Regions from separate parts of the Pseudomonas sp. Marseille-Q8238 genome, predicted to be linked through region 2. Evidence: predicted binding sites of a transcription regulator. Region 2 holds the regulator's gene; each other region holds the start of a gene.
The links. Region 2 encodes sigma-54, which starts transcription at its own class of promoters, with help from an activator protein. Its sites were predicted from a motif close to ANTGGCATNNANNTTGCTNT; they were not measured.
Positions count from the first base shown of each region.

Region 1: flhA (flagellar biosynthesis protein FlhA) is a predicted target of sigma-54. The motif match lies at 1,431-1,450, and genes of this name have one in related genera.
Region 3: ACWPW0_RS10620 (flagellar basal body rod protein FlgF) is a predicted target of sigma-54. The motif match lies at 1,481-1,500, and genes of this name have one in related genera.

Region 1 is NZ_CBCOPI010000001.1:2,344,077-2,347,352, reverse strand. Features, by position in the region: gene flhA (flagellar biosynthesis protein FlhA) at 1-1,343, opposite strand, end outside; gene flhB (flagellar biosynthesis protein FlhB) at 1,484-2,620, opposite strand; gene fliR (flagellar biosynthetic protein FliR) at 2,630-3,276, opposite strand, start outside.
Region 2 is NZ_CBCOPI010000001.1:1,033,187-1,036,462, forward strand. Features, by position in the region: gene rapZ (RNase adapter RapZ) at 1-291, opposite strand, end outside; gene ptsN (PTS IIA-like nitrogen regulatory protein PtsN) at 313-777, opposite strand; gene hpf (ribosome hibernation-promoting factor, HPF/YfiA family) at 792-1,100, opposite strand; gene ACWPW0_RS04570 (RNA polymerase factor sigma-54) at 1,247-2,740, opposite strand; gene lptB (LPS export ABC transporter ATP-binding protein) at 2,887-3,276, opposite strand, start outside.
Region 3 is NZ_CBCOPI010000001.1:2,287,922-2,291,197, forward strand. Features, by position in the region: gene ACWPW0_RS10615 (flagellar hook protein FlgE) at 1-1,356, shown strand, start outside; gene ACWPW0_RS10620 (flagellar basal body rod protein FlgF) at 1,552-2,295, shown strand; gene flgG (flagellar basal-body rod protein FlgG) at 2,341-3,126, shown strand; gene flgH (flagellar basal body L-ring protein FlgH) at 3,191-3,276, shown strand, end outside.

The DNA of each region.
Region 1 (3,276 bases), 1.3 Mb from region 2:
GCGATACCATTGAGCGTGCCAAATACCTGCCCTGAGTTAATGGCAAGCTCGCGCTCCGGATACACCTCGGCCTCGGCCACGCTGACACCCATCAATGTCAAACGGTAGGCATTGGGCTGCAGGTCCAGGTTGTCGCGAATATGCACCGAGGGCATGAGAAAGCCCATCTCCTGCGACAGCTTCTTGCGCACACCTTTGATCCGCGCCAGCAACTGCCCACCTTGGTTGCGGTCGACTAGAGGAATCAGCCGGTAGCCTACCTCCAAGCCGACCATGTCGACGGGCGTTACATCATCCCAGCCCAGTTCCTTGACCTCTTGGGCCTTCTGCGCCGGCAGCAGCTCTTGTTGGCGCTGAACCTCCTGCTCGGCCTCGACCTTAACCTTGTTCTTCTTGTGCCAGATCCAATAGGCCGCGCCAGCTGCGATAGCACCCAGGCCGATGAACGAGACATGTGGCATCCCCGGTACCAAGCCCATGGCAACCAGAATGGCAGCCGATACGGCAAGCGCCTTGGGTGAGGTGAACATTTGTCGATTGACCTGGGCACCCATGTCTTCCGAGCTGGAAACACGGGTCACCATGATCGCTGCGGCGGTCGACAGCAGAAGCGACGGAATCTGGGCGACCAGGCCATCACCGATGGTCAACAGCGAATAGATCTTCCCTGCTTCGCTGAAACTCAGGTTGTGCTGCAGGACACCGATGGCAATCCCGCCGATCAGGTTGATGAACAGGATCAGCAGGCCAGCAATGGCATCACCACGAACGAACTTGCTGGCACCGTCCATGGAACCGTAGAAATCCGCCTCTTGAGCCACCTCGACACGCCGGCGCTTGGCCTCGACCTGATCGATAAGCCCTGAATTGAGGTCCGCATCGATGGCCATCTGCTTGCCCGGCATGGCATCCAGGGTAAAGCGTGCGCTCACCTCGGAGATACGCCCTGCACCTTTGGTAACCACAACGAAGTTGATGATCATCAAGATGGCGAAGACCACCGCACCGACCACATAGTTACCGCCGACCACCACCTCACCGAAAGCCTGAATGACCTTACCGGCCGCGTCATGCCCGTCCTGGCCATGCAGCAGCACGACGCGCGTCGATGCGACGTTCAGGGCCAGACGCAATAGCGTGGCAATCAACAGGATGGTGGGGAACACGGCAAAATCCAGCGGGCGCAGCGCATACACGCAAACCAGCAGGACGACGATGGACAGCGCGATGTTGAAGGTGAAGAAGACATCCAGCAGGAACGGCGGCACCGGCAGCATCATCATGCCGAGCATTACCAGCAACAGGATAGGCACGCCAAAGTTGCCGCGTCCCATGCTGCGCATGTTGCCGATCAGTTGCGCTCTGTCTACTGCCACGTCATATCCCCAGCCGTTCAAACTTTTGACGCGAGATGGCGTCTGGCCAGGCTTATCGCAAGAAGTATTCCAACTTGGCGAAAATGCAGTGCGATCGCCTCAAAGACTCAGCGATCACGCTGCAGGTCAGGCGGAATGGGGAGATCCCGGAGCGGATCGGGACGCTTGGCTTTGCCGGAGCGGAACTGCTTGAGCTGGTAGACGTAAGCCAGCACCTGAGCGACCGCCAGGTAAAGACCGGCAGGAATCTCGTTATCGATCTCGGTGGAGAAATACACCGCTCGCGCCAACGCCGGTGACTCAAGCAACGTGACCTTGTGCTCCTGAGCGATTTCACGAATCTTCAGCGCCAGGAAATCACCACCTTTTGCCAACAACACCGGAGCATTGCCCTTGGTCGGGTCGTATTTGAGCGCCACGGCGAAGTGCGTCGGGTTGGTAATCACCACATCGGCATCCGGGATAGCCTGCATCATCCGACGCTCAGCCATTTCGCGCTGCATCTGGCGAATCTTCGACTTGACCTCGGGTTTGCCCTCACTGTCCTTGTACTCGTCACGCACCTCCTGCTTGGTCATCTTGAGCTTCTGCTTCGAATCCCAGAGCTGGAACGGCACATCGACAGCAGCGATCAGGATCAGCCCGCTGGCCAACCACAAGGCGCTCCAGCCAACAATCTGTGCACTGTGCAAAATAGCTGATTCAAGAGGCTCGTTGGCGATCGCCAGTAGGTCATCCTGATCGGACGAAAGTACAGCCAAAGCCACCAATAGGATGATCACGAACTTGGCCAATGCCTTTAGCAGTTCGACCAAGGCCTTGGGCGAGAACATGCGCTTGAGCCCAGCCAGAGGATTCATCCGGCTGAACTTCGGCTGCATCGCCTCCATGGAGAACAACCAGCCACCCAGCGCAATCGGGCCGAGAATCGCGGCAATCATCAAAATCGTGATGAAGGGTTGCAGCAACTCAGCAGCGGCTTTACCCGCCGCCAGCAAGTGAAGCGACATGGAGCCTTCATCCATCAACACTTCACGTGACAAGGAAAAACTGCCACGCATGATGCCTAGCAACCCGTCCGCCATCTGCCCGCCGTACATAAGCAAGGCGGCTGCACCAGAAAAGGTGATCGCCAGGGTATTGAGTTCGCGGGAGCGGGCGATCTGCCCTTTCTTGCGCGCCTCTTCCTGGCGCTTACTGGTGGGTTCCTCGCTCTTTTCTGCCCCGCTCTCGCTTTCTGCCATACGAGCCTCCTATGGCACCTGCGCCAGTTCGCGCAGCTGTTGCAGAGCCTCGGTCGTCAGCACCTGGAAATGAGCTAGGAAATCGGACAGACCAACCCAGAAGATGAACATCCCAACAACTAATGTCAGGGGAAAACCGATGGAGAAGATGTTCAATTGTGGCGCGGCTCGAGTCATCACACCAAACGCCAGGTTGATCACCAGCAATGCCGTAATGATAGGCAGGGCCAATAATAGCCCCGCCGCCAACACCCAACTCAACTTGCCGGCCAGTACCCAGTAATGATTGGTCAGCAGGCCACCACCTGCTGGCAGGGTAACGAAGCTCTCCGCCAGTACCTCGAACACTACCAGATGGCCATTCATGGCCAGGAACAACAAGGTCACCAACATCAGCAGGAACTGCCCGATCACCGGGACCGATACACCATTGGATGGATCGACCATCGAGGCAAAACCCAGCCCCATCTGCATGGCAATGATCTGTCCCGCGATAGTGAACAGTTGGAAATACAGTTGCAGAACGAAGCCGAACATCACGCCGATCAGCACTTCCTCACCAATCAGCAGCATGGATTGCAGGCTGATCGCATCGACCTGCGGCATCGGCGGCAAGGTCGGAACAAGCAGGGCACTGATGGCCAAGGCGAGATAAA
Region 2 (3,276 bases):
CAGGGTGTCTTCTTCCGCATCGAGATACAGCACGTCGCAGAGGATATGTCGGGCGCGGACTTCGTCGAGCAGTTCGGGAAAACGTTGGAGCTGGCTGGGCAGGTTGCGGGCGTCAATGGACACCGCGACCTGCGGGTGCAGCAATTCTGTTTGCAGTAGCAGTCGCTCGGCCAGTTCCGGCAAGAGGCCGGCGGGCAGGTTATCGATGCAGTAAAAGCCGTTATCTTCCAGAACGTCGAGGGCGGTGCTCTTTCCCGAGCCGGAGCGACCGCTGACGATGATCAGGCGCATGACAGTATTCCTACCCTGGGGTTATTGGCCGTTTTGCACGGCAACGACGACCTGATAGAGGCTTTCACTGCTTTGAGCCTGGCGTAGACGCTCGCGCACTTCGGCACGGTCAAGCATGCTGGCAATCTGGCGCAGCAGCTCCAGATGTTCGTCGGTCGCCGCTTCGGGGACCAGCAGAACGAACAACAGATCGACTGGTGCGCCATCGATGGCGTCGAAATCAACTGCCGCATCCAGACGCAATACCGCGCTGATCGGCGCAGCACAGCCGGGCAAGCGACAGTGGGGAATGGCAATGCCGTTGCCGAACCCGGTGGAGCCGAGTTTTTCGCGGGCAATCAGGCTTTCGAAAATGTCTTGCGCATCAAGGTCGGGCAATTCGCGCGCGATCAGGTTGGCAATCTGTTCCAGAACGCGCTTTTTACTGCCGCCCGGCACGTTCACTAGGGAACGGCCGGGGGTCAGGATGTTTTCAAGTCGGATCATGTCAGGGTTAGGTTTTAGCGCGCGGTTGCACCTTGTAGGCGTCCGAGCTGCTTTTCCTTATGTTTGATCAGTTGACGGTCAAGTTTGTCAGCGAGCAGGTCGATCGCTGCATACATGTCTTCGTGTTCGGCGTTCGCTACCACCTCGCCGCCGGCGATGTGGAGCGTCGCTTCGATTTTTTGCTTGAGCTTTTCGACCTCCATTATCACCTGCACGTTGGTGATCTTGTCGAAATGGCGCTCCAGTCTGCTGAGTTTCTCGCCGACATAGTCGCGCAGGGCGTCGGTCACATCCAGTTGATGTCCACTGATGTTGACTTGCATACCGCTTCTCCTTGTTGCCGTGTGTAAGAGACAGGCTAGCGGGCCTGCCACCGTAACACTCTGGCTTGGAAGGCTTTTGCAGGACTGTTCTGGAGATCCGGTCGGATGTCTGTACAGTTCTGCAAAAGCCTTCCCTCAGGGGCGGGTCACATCAGTCGTTTGCGTTCGCTCGAAGGCGCTATCCCGAGGGATTCGCGGTATTTGGCGACTGTGCGACGGGCCACCTGAATGCCCTGTGCCTCCAGTAAACCAGCGATCTTGCTGTCACTCAACGGCTTTTTAGCGTTTTCCGCAGCAACCAGTTTTTTGATGATGGCGCGGATCGCGGTGGAGGAGCATTCACCGCCTTCCGAGGTGCTGACGTGGCTGGAGAAGAAGTATTTCAACTCGTATATGCCACGGGGTGTATGCATGAATTTCTGCGTGGTCACGCGGGAAATGGTCGACTCGTGCATGCCGACGGCTTCCGCAATGTCGTGCAGCACCAGCGGTTTCATCGCCTCGTCACCATATTCGAGAAAGCCGCGCTGGTGCTCGACGATCTGCGAGGCAACCTTCATCAGGGTTTCGTTGCGGCTCTGCAGGCTCTTGATGAACCAGCGGGCTTCCTGCAACTGGTTGCGCATGAAGGTGTTGTCGGTGCTGGAGTCGGCGCGTTTGACGAAGCCGGCGTACTGCGCGTTGACCCGCAGGCGCGGGACCGCTTCCTGGTTCAGCTCGACCAGCCAGCGTTCGTTGTGTTTGCGCACGATGACGTCCGGGATCACGTATTCCGGTTCGCTGGATTCGATCTGCGAGCCAGGGCGTGGGTTGAGGCTCTGGATCAGCTCGATGATCTGGCGCAGCTCATCTTCCTTGAGCTTCATGCGCCGCATCAGTTGGCTGTAGTCGCGGCTGCCGAGCAGGTCGAGATGGTCGCTGACCAGGCGCTGGGCTTCGCTGAGCCATGGCGTATCGGCGGCATGCTGGCGCAATTGCAGGAGCAGGCATTCACGCAGGTCGCGTGCGCCTACACCAGCGGGTTCGAAGTGCTGGATGCGCCGCAGAACCGCTTCGACTTCATCCAGCTCGACGTCCATTTCCGGATCGAAGGCTTCGACGATTTCTTCGAGCGACTCTTCCAGGTAGCCCTGGTCGTTGATGCAGTCGATGAGCGTCACGGCGATCAGGCGATCGGTGTCTGACATCGGTGCGAGGTTGAGCTGCCATAGCAGGTGGGTCTGCAGGCTTTCGCCGGCCGAGGTGCGGGTGGTGAAGTCCCATTCGTCATCGTCGTTGCTTGGTAGGCTGCTGGCGCTGGTCTGGTAGACGTCTTCCCAGGCGGTGTCGACTGGCAGTTCGTTGGGAATGCTTTCGTGCCACTCGCCTTCTTCGAGATTCTCGACGGTGGCAGTAGTGGTTTCCTGATAGCTGGGTTCCTGCTCGACCTGGCGCGGTTGTTCTTCACCATCGGCCAGTGGGTCGGAGTTGTCGAAGTCCTCGCCTTCTTCCTGGCGCTCCAGCATTGGGTTGGACTCCAGCGCTTCCTGGATTTCCTGTTGCAGGTCCAGCGTTGAAAGCTGGAGAAGGCGAATGGCCTGTTGCAGCTGCGGCGTCATCGTCAGCTGCTGGCCCATCTTGAGGACTAGCGAGGGTTTCATGGCAGGAAGCTTTGCACCTTATTTGCCGGCGCTGGTGCGCCATTCACTACAGGGCGCCGGAGCGCCGCCAATAAGCAAATTATATGCCCGAAACTGATGGCCTTGCCTAGGCTTGACAATATCCGCGCAATGAGTGCGTGTTTGTGTCAGAGGCGGAATTCGTGGCCCAGGTAGACTTCTTTCACCAGCTGGTTAGCCAGGATGCTGGCCGAATCGCCCTCGGCGATAAGTTGGCCATCGCTGACAATGTAGGCGGTTTCACAGATGTCGAGGGTTTCACGGACGTTGTGATCGGTGATCAGAACGCCGATGCCCTTGGCTTTCAGGTGGTGAATGATCTGCTTGATATCACCCACGGAAATCGGGTCGACACCTGCAAAAGGTTCATCCAGCAGGATGAACTTGGGTTCGGTGGCCAAGGCGCGGGCGATTTCCACACGACGGCGTTCGCCGCCGGACAGGCTCATGCCGAGGTTGTCGCGGATGTGGCTGATATGGAATTCCTGCAGCAGGCTTTCGAGCGCCTTCTGCCGGCC
Region 3 (3,276 bases), 1.3 Mb from region 2:
CTGGGTAGTGGTCGTAACCCGCAAGGCAGTGGTGTGCTGCTTAACAACGTCTCGCAGCTGTTCAAGCAGGGGAACCTGGACTACACCCAGAACCCGCTGGACCTGGCGATCAACGGCAATGGCATGTTCGTTACCAGTAACAATGGGGCAATCAGCTATACCCGTGCTGGTTATTTTGGCACTGACCGTGACGGTAATGTGGTCAACAACCTGGGCTACCGCTTGCAGGGCTATGGGGTGGATGCCAACGGCAACCTGCTCAATGGCCAGTTGGGTGATCTGCGTATCGACAAGAGCAATCAGGCGCCGCGACCAACGGGTGTGATTACCCAACCGTTCAACCTGAACTCGACGAACACGCCGATTACCACGGTGGCGTTCAATCCGAAGGACAGTGCCAGTTACAACTCCTCGACCTCGGCCACCATCTTCGACTCTCAGGGCAATGCTCACTCGTTCACGCAGTACTTCGTGAAAACCGGTGCCAACACGTGGGACATGCATATTCTTGTCGATGGACGTAATCCGGCGAATGCTTCGGGTGACGCTGCTTCGGTACAAGCGGCTAACGCTGCTGCGGCGGCTGCCGGTGCAACGCCTGCCAGTGTGCTGGCATCTGTGGCTGGGGGTAATCCCAGTGTTGTTGCTGCTGCAACTGCAGCTGAAGCGCAGCCTGGCGCTACGGCGGCGAGCGTTGCCGCTGCAGTCTTCAATGCCTCCGAGCAAATTGCGACCACACCGGCCACGGCCAACCTGGTGTTCACCTCGGCAGGCAAGCTGGACTTGAATCAGCTCACGGCTACCGGGCTGACCGTGAATGCCGACGGCACCCTGAACATGAATAACTGGGTACCGTCCGCTCCAGATGACTCGGTTCCGCCAGTCTGGGGGCCAAACCAGGCAGCGGCCAACGTGGCCGGTATCAAGTTCGACATGCGCGGCAGCACCCAGTACGCCAGCAGTTTTGCAGTCAACAGCCTCAATCAGGACGGCTACACCACGGGTGAGCTGGCCGGTATCGAGATCGACGAAAACGGGGTGATCTTTGCCCGCTACACCAACAAGGAATCCAAGGTCATGGGGCAGGTGGCACTGGCCAACTTTGCCAACCTGCAAGGCCTGACGCCTATCGGCAGCACGGCCTGGGTCCAGTCTTCGGCATCGGGCGAGCCTGTGATCGGTACGCCCGGCAGCGGGACCATGGGGGCGATGCAGTCCGGCGCGCTTGAAGGGTCGAACGTCGAATTGTCAGACCAACTGGTCAACCTGATCGTGGCCCAGCGCAACTACCAGGCCAACGCCAAGACCATCGAAACCGAAAGTGCGATCACCCAGACCATCATCAACCTGCGTTGATGGGCTGGCGATGCCTTGCCGCCTGCGGCAAGGCATCGCCGATATCGTCGTCGAAAAGCTCCTTATGGAGCTTTTTTGTTTTTTAAATTCTTTATTAATCAATAGTTTGAGAGTTTTTCTCTGGTGTGGCACACGCTTTGCTATATCTCTGTCAACAGAGTAATGAGCGGCAAGTGCCGACCCGCGGAGAAGAACATGGACAAGATGCTGTACGTTTCCATGACTGGCGCCAGCCAGAACACCATGGCCCAGCGTGCCCACGCCAACAACCTGGCGAACATCTCCACAACCGGTTTCCGCCGGGATTTCGAACAAGCCCGTTCGATGCCGGTATTCGGCGAGCATTTCCCGTCGCGGGTCTATGCCATGAGCGAGCGCCCCGGGACTGATTTCACCCCAGGCTCGCTGCAGGAGACCGGGCGTGACATGGACGTGGCCGTCGATGGGCAGGGCTGGATTGCCGTGCAGTCCGCCGATGGCAGCGAGGCCTATGTGCGCACCGCCAGCCTGCAGATCGACGCCCTTGGTCAATTGCGCACCGGCAACGGTTTGCCGGTTCTCGGCAATGGCGGCCCTATTGCGATTCCGCCAGAGCAGAAAGTAGAGATCGGCCAGGACGGCACCATCACCATTCGCGCTCTCGGTGAGGCTCCGAATGTGATGGCCGAGGTCGATCGGATCAAGCTGGTGAACCCGGATCTGAAAACCATGGAGAAGGGCGCCGATGGCCTGATCCGGGTCAAGGATCAGACGCAACCCATCGAAGCCGACGCTAATGCACGACTGACGTCCGGGTTTCTTGAAGCGAGCAACGTGAATGCGGTGGAGGAGATGACATCGATCATGTCCCTGGCCCGGCAGTTCGAGCTGCACGTGAAGATGATGCACACCGCCGAAGAGAACTCGAGCGCCATGGCGCGAGTCTTGCAAATCAACTAATTACCAGCGCGAAACGCCGTAAAACCGGCGTTCGAGGAGAAGACAATGCTTCCGGCACTTTGGGTCAGTAAAACCGGTCTGTCCGCTCAGGACATGAACCTGACCACGATTTCCAACAACCTGGCGAACGTTTCGACCACCGGGTTCAAACGTGATCGCGCCGAATTCGAGGATCTGCTCTATCAGATCCGCAAGCAGCCTGGCGCTCAGTCGAGCCAGGACAGCGAGCTGCCGTCCGGCCTGCAGTTGGGTACCGGTGTGCGCATCGCCGGTACGCAAAAGATGTTCACCCAGGGCAGCCTGCAAACGACCGAGCAGCCGCTGGATATCGCAGTCAACGGACGTGGTTTTTTCCAGGTCATGATGCCGGACGGCACGGTGTCCTACACCCGTGATGGCAGCTTTCACCTGAACTCCGATGGCCAGGTGGTGACTTCCCAAGGCTATGCCTTGGAGCCGGCCATCGTACTGCCGCCGGAAACCCAGACATTCACCGTGGGTGAGGACGGCACTGCCTCTATCACCACCTTCGGCAATCCAGCCCCTCAGGTGATCGGCAATATCCAGACCGCCGACTTCATCAATCCGGCTGGTCTGCAAGCCATCGGCAACAACCTGTTCCTTGAGACGGGCTCCAGTGGTGCCCCGCAAATCGGTACACCAGGCCTGACCGGATTGGGCGTGGTGCTGCAGAACACCCTGGAAAACTCCAACGTCAGTGTGGTCGAGGAACTGGTGAACATGATCACCACCCAGCGTGCCTACGAGATGAACTCCAAGGTCATCTCCACCGCTGACCAGATGCTGTCTTTCATTACGCAACAACTTTAACGCGTGATCGCTGGCGAGAGCCGGTGACTGCCTGAGCAATACGTTCGCCGTGAGGTACGTGGTTATGAACCGGCTGATTACTCTTGTTTCCGTGCTGAGCGCCATCGCCCTGAGCGGCTGTGTGTCGCCTCCGCCAAAGCCGGACGACCC